Linked DNA regions of Desulfatibacillum aliphaticivorans DSM 15576. The protein of the gene in region 1 interacts with the protein of each later gene in a pairwise test. Links are inferred from orthologs where the notes say so. Each region holds a gene or a part of one and is shown on either strand. Other genes may lie near its edges. The genes, in order: G491_RS0114065 and sfsA.

What was found.
Region 2: the proteins of G491_RS0114065 (region 1) and sfsA interact in binary tests that used the Escherichia coli proteins (3 or more experiments, as listed by UniProt). The link is inferred for Desulfatibacillum aliphaticivorans DSM 15576 from one-to-one orthologs.

Annotation. Positions count from the first base shown.
Region 1 is NZ_AUCT01000013.1:48,721-63,675, forward strand. The notes cover bases 5,568-8,566. They hold G491_RS0114065 (glutamate-5-semialdehyde dehydrogenase), read right to left. Parts: upstream 7,696-8,566; coding sequence 6,439-7,695; downstream 5,568-6,438. Other genes in these bases: G491_RS33965 (hybrid sensor histidine kinase/response regulator), read left to right, coding at 5,568-6,400; proB (glutamate 5-kinase), read right to left, coding at 7,692-8,566. In the rest of the region: G491_RS0114045 (B12-binding domain-containing radical SAM protein), read left to right, coding at 1-508; G491_RS0114050 (inorganic phosphate transporter), read left to right, coding at 675-1,898; G491_RS0114055 (TIGR00153 family protein), read left to right, coding at 1,914-2,582; more of G491_RS33965, read left to right, coding at 3,566-5,567; more of proB, read right to left, coding at 8,567-8,882; GTPase ObgE, read right to left, coding at 8,945-9,955; rpmA (50S ribosomal protein L27), read right to left, coding at 9,952-10,206; rplU (50S ribosomal protein L21), read right to left, coding at 10,229-10,546; G491_RS0114090 (Rne/Rng family ribonuclease), read right to left, coding at 10,641-12,233; G491_RS0114095 (TIGR03960 family B12-binding radical SAM protein), read right to left, coding at 12,261-14,750; gyrB (DNA topoisomerase (ATP-hydrolyzing) subunit B), read right to left, coding at 14,880-14,955. UniProt on the Escherichia coli protein: Catalyzes the NADPH-dependent reduction of L-glutamate 5-phosphate into L-glutamate 5-semialdehyde and phosphate. The product spontaneously undergoes cyclization to form 1-pyrroline-5-carboxylate.
Region 2 is NZ_AUCT01000002.1:93,180-107,900, forward strand. What follows is about bases 4,364-7,128. They hold sfsA (DNA/RNA nuclease SfsA), read left to right. Parts: upstream 4,364-5,271; coding sequence 5,272-5,985; downstream 5,986-7,128. Other genes in these bases: G491_RS0102600 (hypothetical protein), read left to right, coding at 4,364-4,502; G491_RS0102605 (DVU0298 family protein), read left to right, coding at 4,568-5,269; G491_RS0102615 (DUF4177 domain-containing protein), read left to right, coding at 6,096-6,326; cooS (anaerobic carbon-monoxide dehydrogenase catalytic subunit), read left to right, coding at 6,456-7,128. Also shown: G491_RS0102560 (desulfoferrodoxin), read left to right, coding at 1-151; G491_RS35835 (rubredoxin-like domain-containing protein), read left to right, coding at 237-392; G491_RS0102570 (multiheme c-type cytochrome), read left to right, coding at 396-1,895; G491_RS0102575 (hypothetical protein), read left to right, coding at 1,907-2,086; G491_RS0102580 (cytochrome c3 family protein), read left to right, coding at 2,108-2,467; rd (rubredoxin), read left to right, coding at 2,519-2,677; G491_RS0102590 (FprA family A-type flavoprotein), read left to right, coding at 2,758-3,951; G491_RS0102595 (ferredoxin), read left to right, coding at 3,951-4,142; more of G491_RS0102600, read left to right, coding at 4,152-4,363; more of cooS, read left to right, coding at 7,129-8,426; G491_RS0102625 (flavodoxin domain-containing protein), read left to right, coding at 8,546-8,980; G491_RS0102630 (DVU0772 family protein), read left to right, coding at 9,249-9,611; G491_RS0102635 (HDOD domain-containing protein), read right to left, coding at 9,781-11,061; G491_RS0102640 (metal ABC transporter ATP-binding protein), read left to right, coding at 11,307-12,065; G491_RS0102645 (metal ABC transporter permease), read left to right, coding at 12,058-12,906; G491_RS0102650 (FmdB family zinc ribbon protein), read right to left, coding at 13,188-13,436; and 2 more genes. UniProt on the Escherichia coli protein: Binds to DNA non-specifically. Could be a regulatory factor involved in maltose metabolism.

The DNA.
Region 1 (14,955 bases):
GGACCCCGCCCTCACCCAGGATTTGATTGAAGAAACCGGCGACGCCCTGCGAAATCATTTTTATCGAAATCTTCCTGATTATGTATACAGCCTGCAATTGGAAAACAATCCGGATTTGACCATGGAGCACAGCGATTTTTACTCCCGCCTGGGCATGACCTTCACCGTGGGCGATTATGCTAATGACTCCCGCATCTCCAACGCATCCGGGGTTGGGGAATTTTTATTTGAAAAGGCCCTTACTTTTGCACAGGACCCACGGGCCTACCTTGGATTGGGATTGCTCCGCCAGAAATGCGGCCAGTTTGAAAAAGCCTTGGATATTCTGGAAAAGGCCCTGGAGCTGTTTCCCAACGACCAACAAATCCGCCTTTGCCTGGGGACCAACCTCATGAACCTGGGCGCCTTTGGCCGGGCATTGAAGCATTTTGAGCTACTACCCCACCTTCCCGGGGCCATTAAATACGCCGAACAATGCCGGGCGTGCATAGCGGGTTCTTACAGATAGCTGAAAATTATTTTTATCAACTCTTCCATTGATTTTACGGGCAATAACCTGAATTATCGGGTTTGCCCTTGACTTCCTATTGAATTCATAACAAAACCCTAACAAAAATTGTTTTGCAGGCTTTGGCTTGCAACCAATAATCACTCAAATTAGGAAGCGCATAATCATGCCCGAAACAGTAGTACTTATTGCAGGCTTTCTGCTCGGCTTTTATATGTCCTGGAACATTGGCGCCAACGACGTAGCCAACTCCATGGCCTCGGCCGTGGGCGCCAAGGCTATTACTGTAAGGCAAGCTGTTGTAATTGCAGGAGTATTGAATATTGTAGGCGCCGTTTTCATAGGCTCTCACGTAACTCAGACCATCCGAAAAGGCATTGTTTCCACCGAAGTGCTTGCGGACCCTCACATGGCTCTGGTGGGCGCTCTATCCGCTTTGTTGGCCGCGTCCCTATGGATCAGTTTTGCAACATGGCGTTCCTTGCCGGTTTCCACTACGCATTCCATTGTGGGATCCATGATCGGTTTTGGAATCATGGCTTCGGGATTTTCGGTAATCAACTGGGGCAAGCTTGGCCAGGTTGTGGCCAGTTGGGTTATTTCTCCCGTATTCGCCATGGTGCTTTCTTTTCTTATGTTCAAATTTATAGTGGGTCTGATTTTATCCAGGGAAGACCCCTTTGAAAGAGCTATACGATGGTCTCCTTTGTTTGTAGGGATCGCCTTTTTTGTGGTTCTTCTTTGTTTCCTATTTAAAACGCCTTTGGGAAAAACCTTTTCCATCAGCACGCCCATGGCCTTAAGCCTGGCTTTCGGCCTTGCTTTGATCTTCGGGTTTATCGGCAAGTTTCTTCTTGTGAAATTCATTCCTTCCGACAATCCGGATGGGACGGAGGAGGTTTTCAGGAAGATTCAAATCGGCACGTCCTGTTACGTGGCCTTGGCTCAGGGCGCCAATGACGTGGCCAACGCAATCGGTCCTTTGGCGCTGGTGTATTTTTTGGTTAAAGACGGCAACGTGGGCGCCAGCCTGCCCGTGCCCTGGTTTTTACTGCTTTTCGGCGGCATAGGCATAGCTCTGGGAGTCGCCATGGCCGGCGAACGCGTCATGAAAACCATTGGCGAAAAAATTACCACTCTGACTAATACACGCGGTTTTGCGGTGGATTTTTCAGCCGCTACCACGGTGATGGTAGCCTCCAAAATGGGCTTGCCGGTATCCACCACTCATGCCGCTGTGGGCGGCGTCCTTGGCGTGGGATTCGCCGGCGGCGTGGACGCAGTAAACGTAGGCATCATCGGCAAGATTGTCTTGTACTGGGTGCTTACGGTTCCGGCGGCCGCTTTGACCAGCATGTTTTTGTTCCTGATTTTAGAACCCATACTATAAGAGAAGGAGTTCTCCATGCGTATACCGTTTTCGAGTCTATTCGTTACATCACCGTTTGAGGGGCTTCAGGAACATGCGGAAAAGGTGAAGGAATGCGCCTGGGCTTATCAGCAAGGCATAGAATGCTACGTTACGGACAAGTGCGAATCCTTTGAAAAATTTCGCCACGAAGTCATCCGGTTGGAGCATGAAGCCGACGCCATAAAAAGGCGGGTCAGGGGCCATTTGCCGAAAAACACCATGCTTCCTGTGAGCAAGTTTCTCATATTCAGGTATATCCGGGAGCAGGACTGTGTTCTGGATTCCGTAAAGGACTCCCTGAACTGGTTGTCTTATCGTCCCCAGAACGCGATTCCCAAGGAATTGGAGAAGGATTTCTTCCTGCTTGTGGACTCAGTGGTGACTCCCATTGAAGAACTTTCGGCGATGGTTCAGGAAGCCAGGGAATACTTCAGTACGTTCTCCGAAAAGCAGAGAATCAAAGCCAAGGAAATCATCGCCACCATGCGTAGCCTGGAGCATGAGGCCGACATTTGCGAAGACCGGTTGAACCGGAAGATTTTCACCTGCGACGCAGATCCCATAACGGTTATGCATCTTCTTAAGCTGACGGAAATCACGGGCTCCATCGCAGACCACGCGGAAAACGCTGGAGATATGATGCGGGCCATGCTTGCGAAATAAAACCGGGCTGAAAATTCCTTCTACATATAAAACCGGATGGGAATATCCCTGTCCGGTTTTCCAATTTTTACATGCGGCGGATAAAACCTAATCTGAAGCCGTTCTTCCGGGCGCACGGATATTTTTCCCGCTCAATGACGACTCTCAGCCGAAGCTCCTCTTCCATACACAAATAGGCTTGGCAAAATTCAAGCGGGGGAAGCAAAAAGCCGATAGTACATGGAGGAGGGCATTCTTTGGACCGGGAAGAAAGCCGCCGCCGCTGTCTGCGCCCCCGAGAGGGGCCAAAACTCAGGCATGGGCGCAGACCAACCATAACATATCAAAAAAACAAGAAAAATATTGATCTGTCTGTCCGTAACTGGCACAATGCAAACATAGTGAGGTTTACGGCTGTCAGATTCCCTGCTGGCCGAATCCGGGGTAAACGCGGATAATTGCACTGCCTTAATGAGTATATGCTTTTTATAAGGTTATGATAATTCATGAAAAAATATCGCCTTGCGGATTTGATTGATGTTGCCGCGCTTCAAAGGATGGCCGACTCTTTATATCAATCAACAGGCATGCCCACAGGAATTATTGACGCGACGGACAATTCGATCATTGTCGGGTCAGGGTGGCAAGACATTTGCCTTAATTTTCATCGCGCCTGCCCCAAGACCAAACACAGATGCCAAAAAAGCGATGACTATATTAAGGATCATCTAAAAATTGGAGAATTTAGCAAGTATAAATGCCATAACGGTTTATGGGATATTGGCACGCCCATCGTCGTTCACGGCAGACATCTGGCTACGATGTTCCTGGGACAATTTTTTTTTGAAGGCGAGGCGCCGGAAAGAAACTTTTTTGTTGAGCAGGGAGTAAAATTTGGATTTGATCTTGATGCATACCTTGAGGCTCTGGATCAAGTGCCTAGTTTTACGCCAGAAAAAGTTGAATACATACTTGCCTACAACAAATCGCTAGCCCGTTTTATCATGGACCTGGCAGAAGGCGCCCTTTCCCGAAAAAAAGCAAAAAAACAGCTTTGGGAGCAAAATGAGGTCATGCAGGCAGTTCTGGAACACACCCACATGATGGCGGTGTATCTGGACCGGCGCTTCAATTTCGTATGGGTCAACCAGGCTTACGCCAAAACCTGCAAGCATGATCAGTCGTTTTTTCCAGGAAAAAATCATTTTGATCTTTATCCGCATCCTGAGAATCAAGCCATTTTTCAGCGTGTGATTGAAACGGGAGAGCCTTTTTTCGTTGAAGCTAAAGCCTTTACATTTCCAGATCAGCCTGAACGCGGAGTAACCTATTGGGATTGGAGTTTGGCGCCCACAAAGGATAATTCCGGCAAGATAAACGGCTTGGTTTTCACATTGCTCGAGGTGACGGAACGCATCTTATCTGAAAAACGATCCCAAAAAAGCGAGGAAAATTTTCGCACTCTCATTGAAAATGTGATTGATTGGGTTTGGGTGGTGGATAAGGATGGGACTTATACTTACGTGAGTCCTCAGGCGAAGGACCTGATAGGATACGAAATCAATGAAATCCTGGGCAGGACCCCATTTGATTTCATGTCTCAAACAGAAGCTGCAAGGGTCGCCCCCATTTTTTTCAAAGCCGTGAATAACCGTGAAAAAATCATAGCATTGGAAGACTCGTTATTAGCCAAAAATGGGTCTGAAGTCGTTTTTGAAACCAACGCAGCCCCCATATACAATATGGAAAACGCTTTCATCGGATATATGGGAACCTGCCGCGATATCACGCTGCGAAAGCATGCGGAAAAGGAAAGGCGGCTCAATGAAATCCGCCTGGAAGCCCTCATGCAATTGAATGAATCCGGGCCAACTGATCCGGATGAGCTATCCCGATTTGCTCTTGAAAAAAGCGCCTTGCTCACGGACAGCAATATTGGCTTCATCAATTTTCTGTCTGATGATGAAAAGCATATAACCCATTCCGTTTACACCAAAAACACTTTGGCGCACTGCCGCCCGCCCAAGGAAATCCAAGCCTTTGAAATTGCAAAATGCGAGCTGCTGTCCGAGACCCTTCGCAAGCGGCAGCCCATTATAGTGAACGAAAACCCTGAGGAGCGCGCCGCCGCGGCTGCCTTTTCATCCGGGCTGCCCCTGGTTCGGCGCTTTATATCCATTCCGGTTTTTGAGGAAGATCGCATGGCGGCTATCGCCGCTTTGGGCAACAAAGAACAGCCATACACCCGGGAAGATGTTCGTCAGTTTAGGCTTTTCATGGACGGCCTGTGGCGGATTCTTCAAAGGAAGCGAATAGAAAACACGCTCAAAATAAGTGAAATGCGCTTCCGGGAGCTTGCGGAACTACTCCCTGAAACCATATATGAAACGGACTTAGAGGGGAATCTGACCTTTGTAAATCCTCAGGCATTCCAAATGTTCGGATATACCCAACAGGATTTTGATTCTGGTTTGAACGCATTTCAAATGATAATTGAAGAGGATCTTGCTAGAGCCAAAGAGAACTATTGGAAAATAATCCAGGGCGAAACGGTTGAGGTTACGGAGTATACAGGACGAAAAAAAGACGGGACCACTTTCCCCGCCCTTTTCCGTTCTTCGTCAATCCAAAGAAATAGCGAAATCGTGGGTCTGAGGGGCTTTATTATTGACATTACACAAAAACAACAAATGCAAGCCCAACTCGAGCACTCGCGGAAAATGCAAGCCATTGGCGCCCTGGCAGGAGGTGTTGCCCATGAATTCAATAATATGCTGACCATCATTATGGGCAATGCAGAGCTGGCCGCTGAGGACATCCCCGGATGTAATGCGGCTGCAGAGCAATTAAAGGAAATACAAAAGGCGTCGTTGCGGGCCAAGGAGGTGGTGCAAAGGTTGTTAAACGTCGCCCGCAAATCCCACTCCGCCCGAAAGCCAACCCGAATTGCGGAAATTCTATATGAATCTCTTGATTTGCTTCAAAGAACCATCCCAAGTACAGTTTCCATCCGCCAAAAAATTTCTTGCACGGCCGAGACAATTTTAGCGGATTCCACCGAAATCCATCAGGTGGTCCTTAATCTTTGCACAAACGCCCAACACGCCCTGCATGAAGAGACGGGCGTCATTAACGTGAGTCTGGAGCCCATCACCCTGGATCAAGCGATGGGGACGCAATTCAACCGCCTTGAACCTGGGCCCTACGCCAAGCTGATTATATCCGACACAGGTGAAGGCATTCATCCGGACATCATGGAACGTGTATTCGAACCCTACTATACCACCAAGGAAATCGACAAAGGGCTCGGCATGGGGTTGGCGGTTGTTGATGGAATCATCAAAAAGCATGAGGGCGCGATCCATATTAAAAGCGAAGTCGGGAAAGGGACGACCGTTGAGGTGTTTTTTCCTTTGATCGAGACGCAAGCAGATATAAAGACCGCCCAAAAAAAAACTCTGCCCGCAAGCACGGAGCGCGTTTTATTAATTGATGACGAACCATCCATTTTGAAAATGCTCACTCAAATGATCAACCGCTATGGCTACGAAGTGACCGGAAGTTCTTCCAGCGTGGAGGCGCTGGAATTGTTTCGGAGGCAGCCCCATGGGTTTGATCTGGTGATTACCGACATGTCGCTGCCCCATATGCCCGGAGACCGGCTGGCTCGGGAAATGATGCGAATAAGGCCGGACATTCCCGTCATTCTTTGTACAGGCCACAATGAGCGTATGAACGAAAAAAAGGCCCTGAATCTGGGAATCAAGGCCTTTATAACAAAACCCTTTTTAAAAAATAATATAGTGCAAACAATTCAGGATGTACTGAAAAATGCCTGATCTGAAATTGCATGCGTCCATAAACCACAGTTGTTGAATCAGCTTCTGATCTGGCCCTGGCCTTCCACAACAAACTTGGTTGCAGTGAGCTCTTCCACGCCCATGGGTCCGAATGCATGCAGCTTGGAGGTGCTGATGCCTATCTCCGCGCCCAGGCCCAACTGGCCTCCGTCGTTGAACCGGGTGGAGGCGTTGACCATAACCGCCGAAGCGTCCACCTCGCGGCAAAAGCGCTTGGCTCTGGTGTAGTTGTCTGTGACAATGGTTTCGGTATGAAGCGAGCCGTATTTGGCGATATGATCCATGGCTTCGTCCATATCCTTAACTACCTTGACCGCCAGAATCAGATCCAAAAATTCCGCAGGCCAGTCTTCTTCCTGGGCGGGCTTGGCGTCTTTAAGGATTGCGCAGGTTTTGGGGCAGCCTCTGAATTCCACGCCGTCCCTGCTCAATACTTCACAGACCTTGGGCAGAAAAGCCGCCGCCTCGGCCTCATTGACCAGCAAGGTTTCCACGGCATTGCAGACGCCGGGACGCTGCACCTTGCCGTTTTGGCAAATGTTTACCGCCATGTCGTGGTCCGCCGACCGATCCACATACACGTGGCACACGCCCTTGTAATGCTTGAGCACGGGAATGCTGGAGTTGGCCACCACAAAACGAATGAGTCCCTCCCCTCCCCTGGGGATGACCAGATCGATGTATTCTTCCTGTGTCAGCAGTTCCTTGACCGCCTCGCGGTCCGTCATGGGAACAAGCTGCACCACGGTTTCGGGCAGGCCGTTTTTAGCCAGGGCTTTTGCGATAACCTGCCCCAGCGCCCGGTTGGAATGAATGGCTTCGGAGCCGCCCCGGAGGACCACGGCGTTTCCGGCTTTGAGACAAAGGCCTGCCGCGTCTATGGTTACGTTGGGGCGGGATTCGTAGATCATGCAGACAACGCCCAGGGGGATGCGCATTTTCCCCACGGATAAGCCGTTGGGGCGCTGCCACATCTTAACCATGGAGCCGACAGGATCGGCCATGGCGGCCACCTCAATGAGGCCCTGAGCCATGGATTCAATGGTGGCTTCCTTGATGGTCAAGCGGTCGATCATGGCGGAGCTAAGGCCGCTTTCCTTGGCCGCCTCCAAATCCTTGGCGTTTTCTTGGTATAAAAAGGATGCTTCTTCCTTAAGCAGGGCGGCAATGTCTGTGAGCACCTTGTCCTTCACCTGGCCCGAACATTTGCCAATTTCCCGGGAGGCCGCGCGAGCCGCCTTGGCCATATCGAGTATGATTTCGTTTACACTCACGGATTTTCCTCCTGATCTTCAAATGTAACGACTAAATTGTCGCGATGAATCACTTCGTCATAAGCTTTATGCTTTAAAATGCATTCCAGTTCGGAGCTTGGCTTGCCCTTGATCTTTCTGGCGTCGGCCGAAGAATAATTGGTAAGCCCTATCCCCAATTCCCGGCGATCCAAGTCCACCACGCGAACCGGAGCGCCTACCCCAAAGGCGCCTTCTACGGCCTTGATGCCCACAGGCAACAGGCTTTTGCCGTTATTAACCAGGGCGTTGGCGGCGCCATTATCGATCATGAACAGGCCCTTGGGATTGGCTGCAAAGCCCAGCCAGCATTTTTTGCCCGCCATTTTTTTACTTTTCGGAGCGAAAAGGGTCCCTACTTCCTCCCCATCGAAAATTTTCTTTAAGATGCCTGAAGTCGCCCCGCCCGCCACAATCATTGGTATGCCGGCGGCATGCGCTTTTTTGGCGGCGATTACCTTAGAGGCCATGCCTCCGGTGCCGTGCTGGCCTGTATGGCAACTTGCCGATTGCTCCAGGGCTGAGGTTATCTTTTCGACGTAAGGGACTATCTTGGCGTCTGAACAGGTTCTGGGGTCGCTGGTGTACAATCCGTCGATATCCGTCAGATTGATCACCACGTCCACATCCAGCAATTGAGCGATCATGGCGGACAGGTTGTCGTTATCCCCGAATTTTAACTCAGCAACCACCACCGTATCGTTTTCGTTGATAATAGGCAACACCTTCCAGGCTAATAGGGTCTGAAGGGCGTTTCGAGCGTTCAGGTAACGTCTGCGGGCCGCCAGGTCGTCTCGAGTAAGCAGCACCTGGGCGACCTTTACATTATGCTCTTCAAAAGCCAGTTCATATTCATTGATAAGGCTGGCCTGCCCCACAGCGGCTGCAGCTTGCTTTTCCGGTATTTCCGTAGGCCTCTTGGCAAGCTGCATCTTGCGTACGCCCGCGGCCACGGCGCCGGAGGATACCAGGATGATTTCCCGGCCTGTAGCATGCAGCTCCGCCAGTTGCTGGGAAAGATTTTTGACCATTTTCAAATTAAGGCCGGTTTCTTCGGTCAATATGCCTGAGCCGACCTTGACCACCACCCGTTTGACGCAGGAAAAAAACTCCTTGCGATTGCCGGCGCCTGAAAATACAGCGCCATTGTTATTGGCTTGGCCTTTCATAATAAACCTGAATTCTATAGGAAATGATAAAAAAAGCTGGCTGCTGACCTAATTAAAATAAATCAGGATGGTCGGCGGCCCGGTTCGCGGAGTTGGGCGAATATGGCTTCAATAAGTTCGTCCAGTCCCTCCCCCAATATAGCAGAAATCTGCAATACCTGCAGATTCCCACAAGATTGCTTAAAAAGGCAAGCGCCTTCTTCAGCTTCGGGAAGGTCCATTTTATTTAAAACCACTATTTGGGGCTTTTCGCCCAGAGCCTGATCATAGGAACTGAGTTCCTTATTGATGGCCTGGTACGATGCCAAAGGGTCTTCGGCAGTCACCTGCGAGGCGTCGATGAGATGGATAAGAAGGCGGTTGCGCTCTATATGACGCAAAAACCGGTGGCCAAGGCCTGCGCCTTGGGCGGCGCCTTCAATAAGGCCGGGGATATCGGCGATGACAACAGGCTCTCCGTAGGGATCCTGAAGCACTCCAAGACTGGGAGCAAGGGTGGTAAACGGATAGGCGCCGATTTTGGGTCTTGCTGCGGTAAGGGCTGTGATGAGGCTGGATTTGCCTGCGTTGGGCAAGCCCACCAAGCCGACGTCCGCCAGAAGTTTGAGTTCCAGCCTGAGGGTTTTCTCCTCGCCTTCCTCGCCTTCCTGTGCGAACCTGGGAGCTCGGTAGGTAGAGGAGGTAAAGTGCTTGTTGCCTTTACCTCCCCTACCGCCGTGACAAACTATACACCGTTCCTCTTCAACAGAAAGATCCGCTATGATTTCGGATGTTTCCGCATCGCGGACAATCGTACCCACGGGCACTTCAATGAGGAGATCCTCCCCATTTTTTCCGTGTCGGTTGGCTCCACTGCCGTATCCTCCACGTTGCGCCTGGAAACGATGTTTATAACGAAAATGATAGAGGGTGTGTTTGGCTCGCGTAGCGACAAGCACCACGTCTCCGCCCTTGCCTCCGTTGCCTCCATCCGGTCCGCCCCTAGGGATAAACCTTTCGCGCCGGAAGCTGACACACCCTCTTCCGCCATCGCCTGATTGTACAATCAAGGTGGCTTCGTCTACGAATTTCACACCGGGTATACGCTCACTTTTTTCTTGTCGCGGCCCTTGCGTTCGTAGGCGACTTTGCCATCGATGGTGGCGAACAAAGTGTAATCGCGGCCCATGCCCACGTTTTCGCCGGGATGAATTCTGGTGCCCACCTGGCGAACCAGGATATTGCCGGCCCGAACGATTTCTCCGCCGTAGCGTTTTACGCCCCGGCGTTGGCCGTTACTATCCCTGCCGTTTCTTGAGCTACCGCCAGCTTTCTTATGTGCCATGACTCAATACTCCTGATATCGTTTAGGCTCCGGCCTCAATTTTATTGATCTTGAGAGCCGTGAAAGGCTGCCGGTGACCTTGTTTTTTCCTATAGCCTTTGCGCCTTTTAAACCTGAAGACCAAGACTTTTTTGGCTTTGCCCTGTTCTACTATCTGGGCGTCTACAGCCACATTTTCCACAGTGGGCTGACCCACCTTCACGTTTTCGCCGTCGGAAAAAAGCAGGACCTGGTCCAGGCGCACGGTGTCTCCGACCTCGCCGGGGAGTTTTTCCACCCGGACGATTTCGCCTTCACCTACTTTGTATTGTTTTCCGCCGGTAGCTATTACGGCATACATTGTTATTTAAACCTCCTTGACATCATTTCAAAAAACCGGTCAAGCAAAACCGATCTTATAAAGACAAAAATCCGACCTGTCAACGGAAAAAGAATCAACCACCGGATATTGGGGCGGAGTCCATGAACTCCATAATCTCAAACCGTTCAATATGCAGGGCGGGATCCGCCTGAATTAAAATAGGCGTTTCGATCCGCTGCTCCAAAGAAAGGACGGTGATGTTTTCCTCTTCCAATAAGAATCGGGCTATTTCCGGATGCGCCTTTACGGATATCCGGGATCCCTGGATATCGTAGGATTGGCGCAGAATTTCCCTGTAAATATTGTGGCAGATGCTCTTTTTGGAAAGGACGATGCCCTCTCCTTCGCAATAAGCGCAAGGCTCTGACAACTGGCGATTGATATTTTCCCGGGTCCGTTTCCGGGTCATTTGAATCAATCCCATTTCCGACATGGGCAGAACGTTGGTGGTGCTCCGGTCCTTTTTCAGGGTTTCCACCAGAACCTGATACACTTTATCCCGGTCTTCCAGCTTCTCCATATCTATAAAATCAATGACGATGATTCCGCCGATATCCCTCAACCGCAACTGATAGGCGATTTCCTTCAGCGCCTCCAGGTTGGTTTTGAGAATGGTTTCGGAAAGATCCCCCTTGCCCACATAACGGCCGGTGTTTACGTCGATGGAAACCAGGGCTTCGGTCTCCTCAATCACTATGTAGCCGCCGGACTTGAGCCAAACCTTTTTTCGGCCCAAACGGGAGATATCCCCTTCCAGTTGATAGGCGTCGAAAATAGGCTCGCGGCGATCGTAATACTGTACGGCGTCGCGCAATCCGGGCATGTTGGGCTCCAGAAAATCCTGAATTTCCCTGTACCCTCTTTCTGAGTCAATCACCAGCCTGTCCACTTCCTTGGTGAACAGATCCCTGACCGACCTCAGACTGGCTGAAAGCTCCTGATGCAGCAAAGACGGGGCGGAGCACTGCCAATAGCGATGGACCACGCGTTTCCAGACCCTGGTGAGAAATTCCACCTCGTGGGTGAGTTTTTCAGGCCCTATTCCTTCGCACACGGTGCGGACGATGTAGCCAAAAGGCTCCACCCGGGCTTCCATCAATTGCTCTTTTAAGCGGTTGCGCTCTCCGGAATCTGTGATGCGGCGGGACACCCCAATATGATTGGTGGTGGGCATGAGCACCAAAAAGCGACCGGGAATGGTAATTCGGGAAGTGACTCTGGCGCCTTTTTTTCCAATGGGCGACTTAGCCACCTGCACCATGATCTCCTGGCCTTCCCGGATCATATCTTCTATGCTGGGCCGAATGCGGGGAGGCCTGATTATTCTGGCGGCTTCCTCAATTTCATCGTCATCGTCCTCGGCGTCCAGCAGAATGACTTCCTGATCCTCCTCCTCATCTTCATGAATGAGGGGGGAGCCGGTTTCATCGGAAGGAAAATCCATGACCACGTCGTCAACATATATAAAGGCGGCCTGATCCAGACCTATATCCACAAAAGCGGCCTGCATGCCGGGCAAAACCCGCATGACCCTGCCCTTATATATATTGCTGACGATATCGGACTCTCCGGTGCGTTCGATATATAACTCAGCAAGAGCGCCGTCCTCCACCAGAGCCACCCTGGTTTCAAATCCGGCGTCATTAATTATCAGTTTTTTTTCCATTGCATTTTTACCCCTTATTACTAAGGGTCAACTCCCTGCGTTGGATGCAGGCTGCTTAACCACGCGGCATCCCGCCAACGATTCGGGAGAGAGTCCCAATATATGACCGAGAATCTCCATGGGCCGGATGCTCTTTCCCGGAATATTTTTTACAGACAAGAAAAAGGCTCCATCCCCCATTGATTGTATTTCAACCAATTGGGCCAGATCAAGCTCCCATTGCTTTCCCTTATGATTCGTATGCGTTACAATATACTCTTTCGCCTCGCTAAAGGCCATTATTTTTTCATCATGCTCCGGCTCGAGCCTAACCTTGTAATATATAACGTCCGGCTCTCCCGCCCTGGCTCCTTTGGTAAAGGGTTCGCACCGGAACGCTTCCAAACCCTCGGGCAGCCGCCCTTCAAGGCGCTCCAACATGTACTCGGGCTGAAAGCGGCTGTCTACAGTTATGATAAAATTTTCTTCCAGGCTTTCCATTCCCACCGGCAAGGCCTGAGAAAACGAGACCTTGGGCATGGGGTGGAATCCCTTGGAATACATCATGGGTATGCGCGCTCTTCGCAAGGCTCTGTGCACCTGGCTGATCATTTCCAAATGGCCCAGGTGGCGGGCGTCGTCTGTTTTGGAATAATAAACCATCAGCTTCCTATAGTTTATATTCTCCGAGCCCTCCTCGGATTCCTGGTTTTCGACTTTTTCAGGACTTTTTGAAAATATAGGCTGTATATTGGAAAAATCGCACACCCCGCAACCGGAGCAGGTTTCCTTGCTGCAGCCCGGGGTTTTTTCCACGTCCAGGGCCTTTTGCAACTCCTTTTGGAGGAATTTCTTCGTGGCGCCCATGTCTATATGATCCCAGGGCAAAGGCTCTTCCGTCGGTTTGCCGCCTATATAGTCGTCCGGATTTATGCTGTCGGCCTCCATGAGTTCCCGCCACAGATGAAAATCAAAATGATCGGACCAGCCGTCAAACCGGGCGCCTTTATTCCAGGCGTCGACCAGCAAAGGGGCCAGTTTTCTGTTCCCACGGGAAAATACCCCTTCAATAACGCTGACCTGGGGATTTTGCCATTTTGTTTTAACGCCGGGCCGTTTAAGCCTGTCTTTGATGTAATCCAGGCGCTCCCACGCCTCCTCAATGGAAATCTGGCGAGCCCATTGAAACGGAGTGTGCGGCTTAGGCACGAACACCCCGATGCTGGCGGTGATGTCGGCTTTCTTTCCGGCCAAATCCTTTAATTTGTGCACCAGGTCCACGATGCCCTGGACGTCTTCCTGGGTTTCCGTGGGAAGGCCGATCATGAAATACAGCTTAATCAGCTTCCACCCCATATAGAAAGCGTCGGAAACGGTTTGAATGATTTCCTCTTCGCTGATGTTTTTATTGATGACGTCCCGCAAGCGCTGGGTTCCGGCTTCCGGCGCTATGGTAAATCCCGTCTTACGGACCTTTTTGATCTCTTCCATCAAAGGGCGGGTAAGGGTTCCCGCACGCATGGATGGTAAAGAAACCGCCACCTGCTGCTTGCTGAATTCCTTCATGATTCCGCTCATGAGCCAATCCAGACAGGAATAATCCCCCACGCTTAAGGACAGGAGGGATATGTCCTCATACCCGGTTTGAGTCAGGGATTTGCGGGCATACTCCATGAGGTTCTCCGGCGTTCTCTCCCGCACTGGCCTATAAATCATCCCGGCCTGGCAAAAACGGCATCCCCTGCCGCACCCGCGGGAAATTTCCAGGCGCAGCCGATCATGCACCGGATTGGAATAAGGAACGATGGGATCTATAGGGAAATACGTTGCATTTAAATCCGGAATAATCGTTCTTTTGACGGAGCTTTGCTTGCCGGGCTTAGGAGTGAGTTTTTCTGATACTGCGTCAAACTCAAAATGGGAAGGTACGTAGACTCCGCGGATTTCGGCCAGTTTGTCCAGAAGATCGCTTTTTACAGGATTTTCCTTATTTTTCCATTCCAGCCAAGCATCAGCCATTTCGAGGATGGCTTCTTCTCCGTCTCCAATCAATATAGCGTCAAAAAAATCGGCAATCGGCTCCGGATTGCAGGCGCACGGACCGCCTCCTATGATTAAAGGTTGATCATCGCCGCGATCTTTAGAGTAAAATGGAATTCCGGACAGATTCAACATAGTGAGCATATTGGTGTAATTAAGCTCATAAAGCAGGCTGATTCCTATCCAGTCAAAATCCTTTAAAGGACGATGGCTTTCCAAAGTGAAGAGATCAATTTTTTCTTCGCCCAGCAGTTTTTCAAGGTCGTCGTCAGGCGCGTAAACCCTTTCGGCCAGGATGTCTTCCCTGCCGTTTAAAATGCTGTAGAGAATCTGAATTCCGAAATGGGAGGTTCCAATTTCATAAAGATCGGGAAAAGCCAGTGCGACCTGCAGTTTAACCTCTTCGGGCGACTTATGGACGGAATTGATCTCTGTTCCCAGGTATCTTCCGGGCCTGCGGACCCGGGTCAATATTTTGTCTTTTTCCAGTTTATTCATAGCAGCTGACGCTAATACTACGTCCGATTTTCCCCCTCAAACAGGGATCTAAAAAATTACATTGGGGGAGACTCAATAAAAATGAGTTCTCCCCCAAAAAAAAATAATCAAGCGGAATTTCACCTGAAATCAAATATCCAGCTGGGTGACCTCCAAGGCGTTGCTCTGGATGAAATCCCTGCGGGGCTCCACCTCGTCGCCCATC
Region 2 (14,721 bases), on another replicon or contig:
CTACATCGAATGGATTGAGGTCATCGTGGACGGCAAGGCCTATCGCGAATTCCTGTCCCCCGGCCAAGCGCCTGAAGCCACCTTCTGCGTGCCGGACGGAGACATTACCGTGCGGGAATACTGTAACCTCCATGGGCTCTGGAAGGCCTAAAAAACCGTCGCCCCATACTGCGTAAATCCCGCCCCGCTTTTCTCCCTTGCCGGGGTAAAGCGGGGCCTTCCATAAGGAGGCCCGAATGGCTACATGGAGATGCTCCAACTGCGGTTATCAGATGGAACAGGACGCACCGCCCAACGAGTGCCCGTCCTGCAAGCAAAAATGTGAATTTTTGGACGCGTCCTGCTATACGCCGGATTGCGAGGATACCAAGACGGACGACCGGATTAAGTAGGCCATGGCCCGACGCATTGACATATGGAAAAAGGGTCTGGTTCCGGCGGTTTTAGCCGCTGGCGTGCTCCTCTTTAATTCCGGCGCCCTGGCGCAAGCGCCTCCCTTGAGCGAGGCCACGGAAGGCTGCCTGATGTGCCATGAGGAGGCCACCCCGGGAATCGTGGCCGATTGGCGAAACAGCCTCCACGCCAAAACGTCTTTTACCATGGCTGCAGCTGCGCCGGAAAGATCCCGGAAGGTTTCCTCCCTGGCGCCGGAAGGCGAACTGGCCGAGGTCGCCGTGGGGTGCGCGGAATGCCACACCTTGAACCCGGATACCCACAAGGACACGTTCAACCATGAGGGCTTTCAGGTTCACATCGTGGTGTCGCCCAAGGACTGCGCCGTCTGCCACGCCCGGCAGACCGACGAGTACAGCCGGAACAAAATGGGGAACGCTCACAGGATTCTGGTGGACAACCCCTTGTACATGACCATGGTGAACGCCATCAACGGCCCGCCGGTCATCAAGGACGGCAAGCCCGTGACCACGGCGGCGGACGAGCTTACCAACGCGGAATCCTGCCTGGCCTGCCATGGGACCGAGGTGAAGGTTAACGGTACCCAGGTGCGCGAGACGGATTTCGGGGATCTGGAGTTCCCGGTCTTGGAAGGCTGGCCCAGCCAGGGCGTGGGCAGGATCAACCCGGACATGAGCGCGGGCGCGTGCACGGCCTGCCACCCCCGCCACGGGTTTGACATGACCACGGCGCGCAAGCCGTACACATGCTCCCAATGCCACAAGGGGCCCGACGCCCCGGCGTACAACATTTATTCGGTGAGCAAGCACGGCAACATCCAGGCGAGTCAGGACAAAGATTGGGACTACACCCAAAAGCCCTGGGTTGCGGGACGCGATTTTAACGCCCCGACTTGTGCGGTCTGCCATGCCAGCGGCGTGGAGGACGCAAATGGAAACGTGCTGGCCGAGTCCACGCATCAGATGAACGATCGACTGCCCTGGCGGCTGTTCGGGGTGATCTATTCCCACCCCCAGCCCAAGGAAGCAGATACCACCGTCATCCGCAACAAGGAAGGGCAGCCCATGGCGACCAGTCTGGACGGGGAATGGGCCAAGGATTTCCTGATTGACGAAGCCGCCCGGGAGGAAAGAAAAAACGCTATGCTTGGGGTGTGCGCAGGCTGTCACAGCCGCCAGTGGGCGGAAGGCCATTGGAAGCGCATGGAAAACACCCTGCAAACATCAGACGCGATGGTCAAGGCGGCTACGGACGTCATGGAGGAAGCCTGGAACAAAAAATACGCCCAGGCGGACAATCTCTTTGACGAATCCATTGAACGCAAATGGATGCTCCAGTGGCTGTTCTACGCCAACTCCACCAGAAAGGCCTCCGCCATGGCCGGGGCTGACTATGGAGTCTTTGCAGGCGGACGCTGGGATATGTCCAAAAATCTGGCGGACATGGCCCAATGGCTTGAAACGCAGAAAAAGTCTCAGTAGGGAGGTTTAAAATGGCCAAGGAAAGATATCAGATCAAATCGGAATGCCCGGAATGCGGGTGCGGCCTTATTTGCAACATGACGCCGGACGAGTTCAGAAAAAAATATGGTGACACCGACGGCAAAGTTAGGGTTAACTGTGAAAAGTGCGGTAAGGATCATGAAGGCTGTGTGATTCACGAAACCGAATAACAGTGAACTAAAGGAATCACCATGAAAGTCAGAACGTTTGCTTTGGGCGCTTTATGTACGATATTGGCTGCAGCGGGCCTTATGATTACGGCCGGCTCCGCCGTCTCGCAAAACGCGGGCGCCGCGCAAATGACGCTTAACGGAGGAAAGACCGGGGACGTCCCCTTTCCCCACGGCCAGCATCAGACCACCCTGGGAAAATGCGACGCATGCCACGGCATGTTCCCCCAGGAAAAAGGCGTGATCGACAAAAATAAGGCGGACGGCTCGCTTAAATCCAAAGCGGTCATGAACCAATGCACGGGCTGTCATAAAGAAATGAAAAAGGCGGGCGAAAAGACCGGCCCCACCTCGTGCAGGGGCTGCCACCAGAAAAATTAGCGAAAAGGCCGATTTCATCGGCGATACAAGACCACCGAAAGGAGAATCATTATGGATAGATGGGTATGTACGGTTTGCGGTTATGTTTACGATCCTGCAGACGGAGATCCGGACAACGGCGTAGCCCCCGGAACCGCATGGGAAGATGTGCCCGATGACTGGGAATGCCCCACCTGCGGCGCCTCCAAAGACGATTTTGAAAAAGAGTAACACCCTGTTTTTCGAGTAATTTTTGGGCGCCGGTTTCGCCCGGCGCCCTTACCTGTTCGGAGGGATAAGGACACAGAATCATGAAGCCCTTGGAAATAGCAAAAGATATTTATTGGGTTGGAGCCATTGACTGGAACATACGGGATTTCCATGGATATTCCACGTACCAGGGAACCACGTACAACGCCTTTTTGATCGTTGACGAAAAAGTCGCCTTGATCGATGCAGTCAAGGAGGAATTCACCAACGACATGTTCAGCCGGATCAGTCAGGTTGTGGATCCCTCCAAAATTGACATCGTCATATCCAATCATACTGAAATGGACCATTCCGGCGGCCTGCCCAAGGTCATGCATCGCCTGGCTAAGGACACGCCCCTTTATTGCTCCAATAATGGCATGAAGAATTTAAAGGCCCATTTTCATCAGGAGTGGAACTTCCAGCCCGTGAAAAGCGGCGACGAACTGTCTCTGGGCAAACGCACCCTTTCCTTTTTGGAAACCCGGATGCTCCATTGGCCGGACAGCATGTTCACCTATCTGCCGTCGGACAAGATTCTCTTCTCCAGCGACGCATTCGGCCAGCATTACGCCAGCCTGGAGCGCTTTGACGACGAAGTGGGCGAAATGATCATGCCTCACGCCGCCAAATATTACGCCAACATCCTGCTGCCTTTCTCCCAACTGGTGACCAAGCTGGTGGATCAGGTAACGGAAATGGGCCTGGAAATAGACATGATCTGCCCGGACCATGGCATCTTGTGGCGCAAGGATCCCGGCAAAATCATCCAGGCTTACGCCGAGTGGGCCAAGCAGACGCCTAAAAAGAAAGTCGTGGTGGTTTACGACACCATGTGGCACAGCACGGAAAAAATGGCGGACGCAATGGTGGAGGCCTTTAAAGACTTAGGCATCGAGGCCCGGGTCATGCACATTCGCTCCTGCCATCGCAGCGAGATCATGACGGAAGTCATGGACGCAGGCGCTGTGGTTGTGGGCTCCCCCACCATCAACAACAATATGTTTCCCACCGTGGCGGACTTTTTGACCTACATGAAGGGCCTCAAGCCCAAGAACAAGGTCGGCGGCGCATTCGGCTCCTACGGCTGGAGCGGCGAGGCCGTCAAGCAGGTGAACGCGGAGCTGGAAGCCAGCGGCTTTGATCTGCCCAACGATCCCCTGCGCGTCCAGTACATCCCGGACGGCGACAGCCTGCAGGCGTGCTACGCATTAGGCGAACAGATCGGCCAGGCGTTGCTGAAAAAGGTGGAATAATGAAAGTTCCGGTCGTGGATAACAGTACGTGCGTGGATTGCGAAGGCTGCATTGAGGTATGCCCCGAGATTTTTTTTAGGAATAACGCCGGCATGATCCAGGTGAAAGACCTGGATTCCTATCCCGAAGAATGCGTGGACGAGGCCATCAAGTACTGCCCGTCGGACTGCATTACCTGGGAGGACGAATAGGAGAGCGCCATGGAGCAAAAGGTTGTTTTGTTCGCATTCAGGGACGATCCCATGTGCTTTGTCCATGTGCTTTTATACGCCCTGGACTATGAGGCCAAAGGCTGGGAATCCAAAATCGTGGTGGAAGGCGCCGCAACCAAGCTCATCCCGGAACTGGCCGTGGAAGGCGCGCCGCGCCATTCCGTGTTCAAAAAGGTTTTGGACAAAGGCCTTTTCGCCGGGGCGTGCAAGGCCTGCTCCCAGGCCATGAAGGTGCTGGACGAGGTCCAGGCGGCCGGCCTGGAACTGCTGGATGACATGGCCGGGCATCCGTCCATGTCCGCGTTTCAGGAGCAGGGGTACACCGTCGTCACATTCTAATTTGCTGTATGCAAGCCCCGCCCTTTTTCAGAAATCGGCGGGGCTTTTGTTTCCAAGGAGCAGGCATGACGGAAAAACGGACCGGAAGAAGGGCATTAAAAAATCAGGTCCTGGAGATTTTGTCCCAGAATTCTCCGGACCAGGTCTTGGCTCAAATATTGCAACTTCCCCTTAAAAAGGCGGTCAATCCGCTCATAGGGCTTTTATGCCATCAGGACGAAAAAATCCGGTGGCGAGCCGTCACAGCCCTGGGGCGCGTGGTTCCGGCCATGGCAGAGTCCCGCATGGAAGACGCCCGGGAAATCATGCGCCGCTTCATGTGGCATATGAACGAAGAGTCCGGAGGCATTGGCTGGGGCGTGCCCGAAGCCATGGCCGAAGTCATGGCGAATCATCCCGGCCTGGCCAGGGAATTCGCCAAAATCCTGGTCTCCTACGTGGACGAAGACCAATGCTTTTTGGAGCACGACGTATTCCGCCGAGGCGCCGTGTGGGGCGTGGGGCGAATCGCCCGGATCCACCCCAAGCTGGTGCAGGATGCGGGCCCGGCCCTGGCCGCCCTTTTGGATTGCCCGGATGCTCCGAATCAAGGCCTGGCCGCCTGGGCCGTCGGCAATATGGGTTACGCCCCGGCTGCGGATAAGCTCCGCGCCATGACGGATGACAAAACCATGACGCCTTTGTTCCTGGACGGAGAATTAACCCAGGCGAGCGTTGGCGATCTGGCCCGGCAAGCCCTGGAAAAACTGGAGGCCGCTGCATCGTGAAAATGGATAAAGGCGCCCTCCCCTGGCCCAAGCTCATTCAAGGAACCCTTTTACGGCGGTATAAACGCTTTATCGCCGACGTGGAGTTGGAGGACGGAACCGTGGTATCCGCCCATTGCCCCAATTCCGGCAGAATGACCGGCTGCTCGGATCCCGGCAGCCCGGTATGGATTTCTCCGGCCTCCAATCCCAAACGCAAACTCAAGTACACCCTCGAAATGATCAAAATGCCGGACTCCCTCGTCGGAATCAATACGGGAGTCCCCAATAAACTGGTTGCAAAAGCCATTGAGGATCAGGTGATCCCCGAACTTTCAGGATACGGCGGGCTGCGTATGGAAGTCCCGTACGGAGCCAACTCCCGCGTGGACATCATGCTTTCGGAGGAAGGACGGCGGGATTGCCTGGTGGAAGTCAAAAACTGCACCCTGGTGGAAGACCGCCGGGCCATGTTCCCGGACGCGGTCACGGCCAGGGGCCTCAAACACCTGGAGGAACTGGAGAAGGCATTATCTCAAAACAAACGCAGCGTTATGTTCTTTCTCATTCAGCGAATGGACGCCGACGTCTTTGCACCCGCTGACCACATCGATCCGGCCTACGGGGCCGCCCTGCGCCGGGTTTGCACCAATGGCGTGGAAGCCCTGGCCTGGGACGTTGACATGGATCTGCATTCCCTGCGCCTCAACCGGCCGCTGCCCTGCGATTTATCTTAACAAGCCTGCTGCATTTGAGTTGACAAGACCCACTCCTGTATTAGATTATTGATAATGAGTCTCATTATTGAAATAGGCCCTTTGCGGCCTGATCAACTAAGGAGGCTGTTATGGAAAACTTTGAATACGATGTCACCTTTTACCCCCAGGAAGCCTTCTCCAAGGTGGTTGCTTTTTGCAACGAGTCCGGGGGCTGTACTTTGGATAAAGTACCGGAATCGCAAAGATCCGCCCTGAACGCCGTCCTTAACGAGAAAGGGGCTCAAGGATGGGAGTTGGTTCAGGTTGGATTCGGCAAAGATGGATGCATGGCCATTTGGAAACGGCGTAGGCAGGATTAGGAGCCTGCACGCTCATTTTCACTGTAAGGCGATTAGTTGCAGGATGGCTTGAAAGGGTTGGCTATCTGTACTGGAAAATAGGCATGCCGCTCTGTACTGATCCCCCAAGTATTGTGCAAGGAGGATTGCATGGGAGAGACTAAGGAGCTGAAGAAAAAATTGACGCCTGCACACGACTGCACCACTTGCGAGGCCACTGCGCAAATGATTGACAAGGCCCGCAGAGACGGTGTGGAGCTCGTGTTCGATAGGGCTGCGACCATGAAGGCGTGTCCTATCGGCGCTGATTCAGCATGTTGCAAACATTGTTCTATGGGGCCCTGCCGGTTAAACGCCAAGGATCCCTACGGCAAGGTAGGCGTCTGCGGCGCCACCATAGACACCATTCAAGCCCGTAACTTTGCGCGCATGGTCGCGTCAGGTGCGGCGGCCCACACGGACCATGGCATGAGCATTCTCCATTTGTTCGGGGAAGTGGTCAAGGGTCACAACAAAGACTACGAAATCAAGGACACCCAGAAGCTCCTCCAGGTCGCCCAGACCCTGGAGATTGAAACCGACGGCCGGGCCTACCAGGACATTGGTCTGGATATTTACGAAGAGCTGATGAAGACCTACACCCAGGTGGAAGGGGAATTTCCCTTTGCCAAGGCCGTCCCGGAAAAAACCCTGGAAACCTGGCGCAAACACAACATCGTGCCTCGCGGGGCCATGCGCGAGATTATGGAAATCATGCACCGCACCCACATGGGCGTGGACCAGGATTACGAAAACATTGTCAACCAATGCAGCCGTACGGCGCTCTCCGACGGTTGGGGCGGCTCCATGGTGGCCACGGAAATATCGGACATTATGTTCGGAACTCCCAGGCCGGTCATGGCGGAAGTGAACATGGGCGTTTTAAAGGAAGATCATGTAAACATCATCGTTCACGGCCACGAACCCAACCTGTTTGAGTCCATCATGATTTCCACCAGCGACGCCACCATGGTCGAAGCGGCCAAAGCGGCCGGCGCCAAGGGAATCAACCTGGTGGGCATGTGCTGTTCCGGCGCGGAAATGATGTCCCGCCACGGCGTGCCCCATGCGGGCAACTTCATGTCCACGGAAGCCGTCCTGGTGACCGGAGCCGTGGATGCCATGGCCGTGGACGTCCAGTGCATCAAGCAGGGTTTGGGCAAGGTGGCGGACTGCTACGGCACGGAACTCTTCACCACCAACCCCCGCTGCCATATTGAAGGGGTAAAGCACATTGAGTTTGATGAAGACGATCCCATGGCCTGCACTGACGAAGTGGTGATCAAGGCGATCTCCCGTTTCAAGAACAGAAAGGGAGACATCCAGATTCCCAAGAACAAAAACGTGGGCATCCATGGATTTTCCAAGGAATACATCGGCTACATGCTGGGCGGAAGCTTCCGCGAGTCCTATGTGCCCCTGAACGAAAACATCATCAACGGACGCATCCGGGGCGTGGCCGGCGTGGTGGGCTGCACCCAGCCCAGAACCAAGCAGGATTACATGCATGTGGAACTGGTGAAGGAGCTCATCAAGAACGACGTCCTGGTCTTGCAGACCGGATGCTCCCAGATCGCTTTGGCAAAGGCCGGGCTGCTCATTCCCGAAGCGGCGCACCTTGCCGGGGACGGACTGGCCGAAGTCTGCGAAACCGTAGGCATGCCGCCCATCCTGGGCCTGGGCTCCTGCGTGGACAACAGCCGGATTTTGACCGCTGCCAGTGAAATGGTGCGGACAGGCGGCCTGGGTCACTCCATTGCGGATTTGCCTGCTGCAGGCGCCGCGCCCGAGTGGATGAGCGAAAAAGCCATATCCATCGGCCATTACTTTGTGGCCTCCGGCGTGTACACGGTGTTTGGGACCACTTTTCCCATCACCGAAGGCACTAAATTCCACAAGCACCTTTTTGAAGAGCTTGAGGAAATGGGCCTGGGCAAGTGGGGTTTCTCCAACGACCCCATTGAAATGGCCCACATGATGATCGCCCACATTGACAAGAAGCGCGAGCAACTGGGCATCAACAAGGCCAGGGAGCGCGTGCTCATGGATATGGCGGACCGCCAGAAACTTGACGTCGCGTAAGCAGGGATTTCATCCGGGGGCTTCCTTAGGGGAGCCCCCAAAAGCAAAAAACCAGGCTGGGTCGGGGCTCAGCAAACACATTAACCGGAACATCCAGGCTGCAGAAGAGGAGAATACGCATGAAAAAGGGATTGGTTGTTTATACCACGCGCACAAAAGATACGGAAAAGATAGCGAATCTGGTTGCTGAAGGAATGCGCTTCGGAGGCATGGAAGCCAAGGTTTTGAACGTCAAGGACGTCAAGAACGAGCAGGACCTGGATGGATACGACGCCTATGCTTTCGGCGCGCCCACGTACCACGGCGAGATGCTCCAAGCTATGAAGACCTTTTTATTCCTGGCCGAAAAGGCCGACCTGGCAGGAAAGATCGGCGGCGCTTTCGGCGCTTTCGGCTGGAGCGGCGAGTCCCCGGACCGCATTTTCGACACCATGAAGAATATTTTTAAAATGGACATGGTTTCCCAGTCCCTGCGTCTGAAAAATGCAGGCCTGGGCGGCGGAGTGGCCATGGCCCAGGATTACGGCCGCGACATGGCAAAAAAGGCGGGATGATATAACTCGCTGAAAATATATCGACCTGCAGAGGAATTCAAAGCCGGGACGCCGGCTTGAATACAAGCCCCATTCGGGCGTAGTTCTCCTTGCTCCAGGCGGCTGAGCCGCCGCCGCGGACCGGTAAGGCCCAATTGGCCGGTCCGCGGCTTAAGAGGCTGTTTTGTTTGAATCAAATAGTAATGAGAACTATTAAACCCTCTGCATCCCCAACATAGAACAGGGGAATAAAAAAAGCACAATGAATAAAAAACCAAGGAGGCGCCCTATGATGCAATTGGAAGATATCAAAGCCAACAACGACCTGCTGAATAAAATCGACTGGGACATGACCCCGGAAGAAGCCGTTCGGCTATACCTGGAATGGGGAAACAACTGGGCCATGGCCAAGCGCTACGTCATTCGCTCCGTGGATGACGAGACCCATTATTTCGTGGTGTACAATTGGGAGGAGGAACCCTACATCCTGCTCATCCGCCGCGATTCCTCGGAGGCCGAAGAACTGGCCAGGATTGAGCTACCCAAGGAGATTCAAGAAGTGTTTTGCGAATCCGTAGGCGGAAACCGCGGAGTATACGCAGTGGAAGGCGAAGTGCGGGATTGGCTCAAGAACAGGCTTTACGACGCGTAATCAGTTTCGGCCGGCGGAAAATCGGCTGCCGCCGGCCGGATTTCATCCCCGGTCACTCCGGAGATTTTCGCAAGACGGCGTCGGCCCGTGACGCTGTAAAAAAGGCGATTCGCCAATTTGGCGGGTCGCCTTTTTATTTTTATAGTTGCCTATCGCTTGATGCTTGTGACTACGCCTGGATGGTTTCCCTGGCTTTTTCAACGGCTTCCTGGATATTGTTCATGATGTGGTTCATTTCCAGGGTTTCCAAGCCCAGGAGTTGGACGGCGTTCCGGTCGATTTTATAGGGATTGGCCGGCATCCCCAAGTCCGCCGCGCAGACGTGGGCCATGGCGTCCGCCAAATGAACAATGGAAGCCAAGGTTTTGTGTTCCGTGTTTCCCGGCTTGTGATGGTGCATGACCGCTTCGGTCATATGGTCGGGGACCTTCCAGGAACTGCAAATCTGGGAGGCGATTTCCGCATGGTTCCAGCCAAGCAATTCCTTTTCCACTTCATAGGAGAGTTGCTTGTTAGCAATCATGCGGTCGAACTCCGCTTTTTCCTCCAGGACGAATTTGTCCAGGACCAGCTTGCCGGCGTCATGAATCAGGCCCGCCGCAAAGGCGTCTTCAGCCAGACCCGGGCTGACTTTTTCGGCGATGATCTTAGCGCCCATGCCCACGGCGATGGTGTGCCACCACATTTCCTCGCCCGTGAATCCGTATCCCATATAGTCTCTGTTTGCGAACACTGACATGGATGCCATGGAGATAATCTCTGACAAGGTTTTGCGGCCCAGAACCACAATGGCCCTTTCGATGGAGGCGACCTTGCACGTCAGGCCGTAATACGGAGAGTTGACCAGCCTGAGAATCCGGGCGGCGATGCCCTGGTCCTTTTCCAGGATTTCCCCCAGGCGCCGCAGGCTGGAATTGGGATCGGCCATGACCTTTTGGGCCTTTTGGATGACCGACGGCATGGGGGGGAGCACCCGCACGCTGTTGGCGATGCGCTTTTTCATCCGATTCGCATCCACGGACTGTTTGGCGGGGTAGAAAGACTCCAGAGAAACCGGGGCGTCCTCATAGGCAAAGCTGCCAGATCTCCAATGGAGCAACTCTTCCAGGGTTCTGTCTGTCAGAGCCTTTATTTCCGTATGCAGATCCTTGGGTTCAATCAAATGCTTGTCCACCAGGGCCTGGCCTAAGATGACCTTCTTTTGCCTGGCGTGAGTCACGGCCATCCTGAGGTTGTCCTCGGAGATCAGGCCCCGTTTTTTCAAAAGCAAACCTAGCCTTGCCTGGGATTTGGGGCCGGAGGCGTAAACCGCCTGTCCGTCCTTGAAAAATATAATCACGGTCTGGGAGTTGTCGGAAAACCGCAACACGCCGGTTCGTTTTGTCTGGGACAGAGTATCTATAAGATGCGGAAGAGATCCCGGCTTGGAGAAATTTCCTTCAATCTGCATTTTTCAATCCTTAAATGGGGGAAAGTTTTTCATAGTCCTTCTTCTAATCTCGGAATAATGCCCATGGAGGTTTAGCAGGAATTCATAAAAATTTGAGCCGGGGGTAAGAATTGCAAAGTTGTGTAGAATTATGTGCTATGTTAATATGTTTTGTTTTAATTCGGACTTTTGCTGGTGCGCGCTGCTGAGTTTGCAGCCGTACAGGCTTCGATTTTATGGGCGCCGTTTTATAAAGGGCATTTGATATGAGCATCAACTACGACATCGAGTTAGATGGCGTAACATTTGGATATACCCGCCAGCCGGTGTTGAACAACGTGCGCTTGCAGGTGGAAAAAGGCGAGTTCGCCAGCATTGTGGGGCCCAACGGAGGCGGAAAAACCACCTTGCTGAAACTCATGCTGGGACTGCTGAAACCGGACGCCGGCTCCATTACCGTGCTGGGGGCGACGCCCGAAAAGGCCCGGCTGAAAATCGGCTACATGCCTCAATACTCCCACCTGGACCCCCAATTTCCTGTGACCGTCATGGACGTGGTGCTCATGGGGCGTATGCGCAAGGGCGCCATGCTCCGGCATTCAAAAAAAGACAAGGACGCTGCCATGGAATGCCTGGACGAGGTCCAGTTAAGCCACGTGGCCCGCAATATGTACAGCGCCCTTTCCGGCGGCCAAAAGCAGCGGGTGCTTATCGCCCGGGCCCTGGCATGCAAGCCGGAGCTGCTCTTGCTGGACGAGCCCACCTCCAACGTGGACCCGGAAGTGCAGCAAAGCCTTTTTGACATGCTTCAAAAATTGAACGAAAAAATGACCATCCTCCTGGTATCCCACGACTTGGGCTTCGTCTCCCAGGTGGTGAAAAGCGTAATCTGCGTCAGCCGGGAGCTGGTGGTGCATCCCACCAGCGAACTGGACGGCACCCTGATCAAGGAAATCTACGGCGGAGACTGCCGCCTGGTCAGGCACGACCACCGGTGCGCCGAGGGAGGGCATTGCCATGATTGAGTTCATCCAGGCCTTGATGAACCCGGACAATGTCTTTCTGCGTCTCGCCTTTATCGTAGGCGGACTGGCCAGCGTGCCTTTCGGCATCATGGGCGCCTACGTGGTCACCCGAAGAATCAGCTATCTGGCCGGCGCCATTTCCCACTGCGTGTTCGGAGGCATCGGCCTGGGCCTGTACCTCCAAAACAAGGTGGGCTTGCAATGGTTCGATCCCATGTACGGCGCCGTGGGAGCGGCTTTGCTGGCCGCGGTGATCATCGGCGCGGTTTCCTTGTACGCTAAACAGCGGGAGGACACGGTAATCGGCGCCTTGTGGGCCGTGGGCATGGCCTCCGGCCTTCTTTTTGTGGACATTACGCCGGGATATTTTGACATCTCCAGCTATCTTTTCGGAGACATCCTTCTCATCTCCACCCAGGACGTGTGGATGGTCCTGGGTTTGAACGTCCTGGTGGTGGGCTTATCCCTGTGGTTCTACAACAGGCTCCTGGCCGTATGCTTTGACGAGGAGTTCTCCGCCCTCAGAGGCATTCCCGTAGGCGCGGTGTATATGCTCCTGCTGTGCCTGACCGCCCTGACCGTTGTGCTTCTGGTGCGGGTGGTGGGCATTGTCATGGTGATTGCGCTTTTGACCATCCCGGCCGCCGTGGCCAGCCAGTTCGCCAAACGCTTGTGGCAGACCATGGTCATGGCCGTATTCTTTTGCCTGGCGTTCACCTGGACCGGCCTGGGCGTGAGCTATCATTTCAGCCTGTCCAGCGGTCCCACGATCATCGTGATTGCCGGCCTGACCTATCTGGCGGTGGTTTCCGGCGCACGGTTTGTCGGAAAAAGAAGTTAAAGGCAGGCCATTTTCTTGGGCGGTCCGTATCATTGGAAGCGGTTTCAGGTGCGCAACCATTATACGCAACATGATTAATTTCAAATAGTTATATATTCATTCCCACGCGAAGCATGGGAACGAGTTCCTTAATTCATCGTAGACGGCCAAATGAAACTGCGCTGCGGGGCTTGCAGCACCCTTCTTTTGGGCAGTCCTGGCGGCCAAATTTACAGCCTGCAAACACAAAGGCCGGCCCTTTTTTAGGGACCGGCCTTGTTGTATTTTCTTGTTGGGTTGTATCAGGCTTTGCCGCAGCAGCTTCCGGGGCCTGCGCAGCCGGCGTGGCCGGGAGTTGATCCGCAGCATGCGGTGTCTCCGGCGCCGGGCATGGCGCCCGTGGATGCGCCGGAAAAGCTGGAATGGGCGGAGAGGAGCTTTGTCAGGTTCTGACTTCCGCAGCTTCCGCATTTTGGCTTTTCATCCGAATTAAAAATCAATAATTCAAACTGGCTGCCGCAATCCTGGCATTGGAACTCAAAAACCGGCATGGTCTCATCCCTCCTTATGATTATTGCCCTTCTGGTATTCTTCAATGGCGTTCTGAAGCGTTTTCACGGTCAACTGAATGCAGTGCTGCTTCTGATCCGGAATGTTTTCCAGTTCCTTGAAAATCACGCCTTCCGTAATGGTTTTGGCTTCCTCCAGGGTTTTACCCTTGGCCATGTCCATGGCCACCATGGCGGACGAGATGGCGCCGGGGCATCCCAGCACCTGAATCTTGGCGTCCTGGATCTTATCGTCTTCGATCTTGAGGAAAACCTTCATGGTGTCGCCGCAGGGGCCGGTCAGTTCGGTAATCTGGTTTGCTTCCTCCAGCTTGCCCATGCCCTTGCGTTCTACGTAATACTGAATGGCTTTATCTGAGTAGCCTGAAGACTGCAGCATTTCCTTTACAGCTTCTGCATCATAGTTTTGTAAAATGTCGCTTCCCATAGTTCGTTCCTTTAATCCATGCTCTTATCCAAAAAGTTATCAAAGCGTCTATAAGGTTCAGGGCGCCCCGGATAAAAGCGCTCGCAAGTTGACGCGTATTCTTTCACCCCGTCTTCCATGCCATTAATGCCGGTTTCAATCAAGTTCTAACTGCAAAAATGTTCCTTTTGAGGACAATAAAAGTCCGGTTCCAGGAGGAGGCGGAGGTTAACCAGCCTTTTGCTTGCTGTCCTTAATCGCCGTCCATATAAAAACCACGGTTCCCAAAATCGCCAAGACCGCGCTTGCCGTAAAGGCCGCGGACAGGGAGAACATGTCCATCAGCACGCCCGTCGCCACGGAGCCCGCAAGCATGCCCAGGCTGTGCCCGATGGTGAGCAAGGCCATGACCGAGCCCATGGCTCTTTCCTTATGCCCTTCGATGACGCAAATGGCGGTGAGGGCGGGCGCCATAATGCCGCCGCCGATTCCAAAGGCCATGTTGCTGGCGAACAGATGCCAAAATCCGTCCGCGAAGGTGAAGGAATAGACCGCAACAGAAATCATAACGCTTCCAATCACGCATAACAACCGTTTATCCACCCGGTCGGCCAGCCACCCCATGGGCGTGGTAAGCACCCCGGAGGTTAAAACGCCCAGCATGATCAGGAATCCGATGGCGCTGGACGACAGATTAAAATGCGCATCGGCGTACACCGGCAAAAAGCCCCAAATGGCGCCGATGCAAAAGGTGTATGTGGTCCTTAACAGGACCGCGCCCATGATGCCGGCGTTTTTCGCCAGAATCCGGTACGTCACGGGCTCCCTGCCCCTTTCCTGGCGGGGCTCCTCCTTGACCGG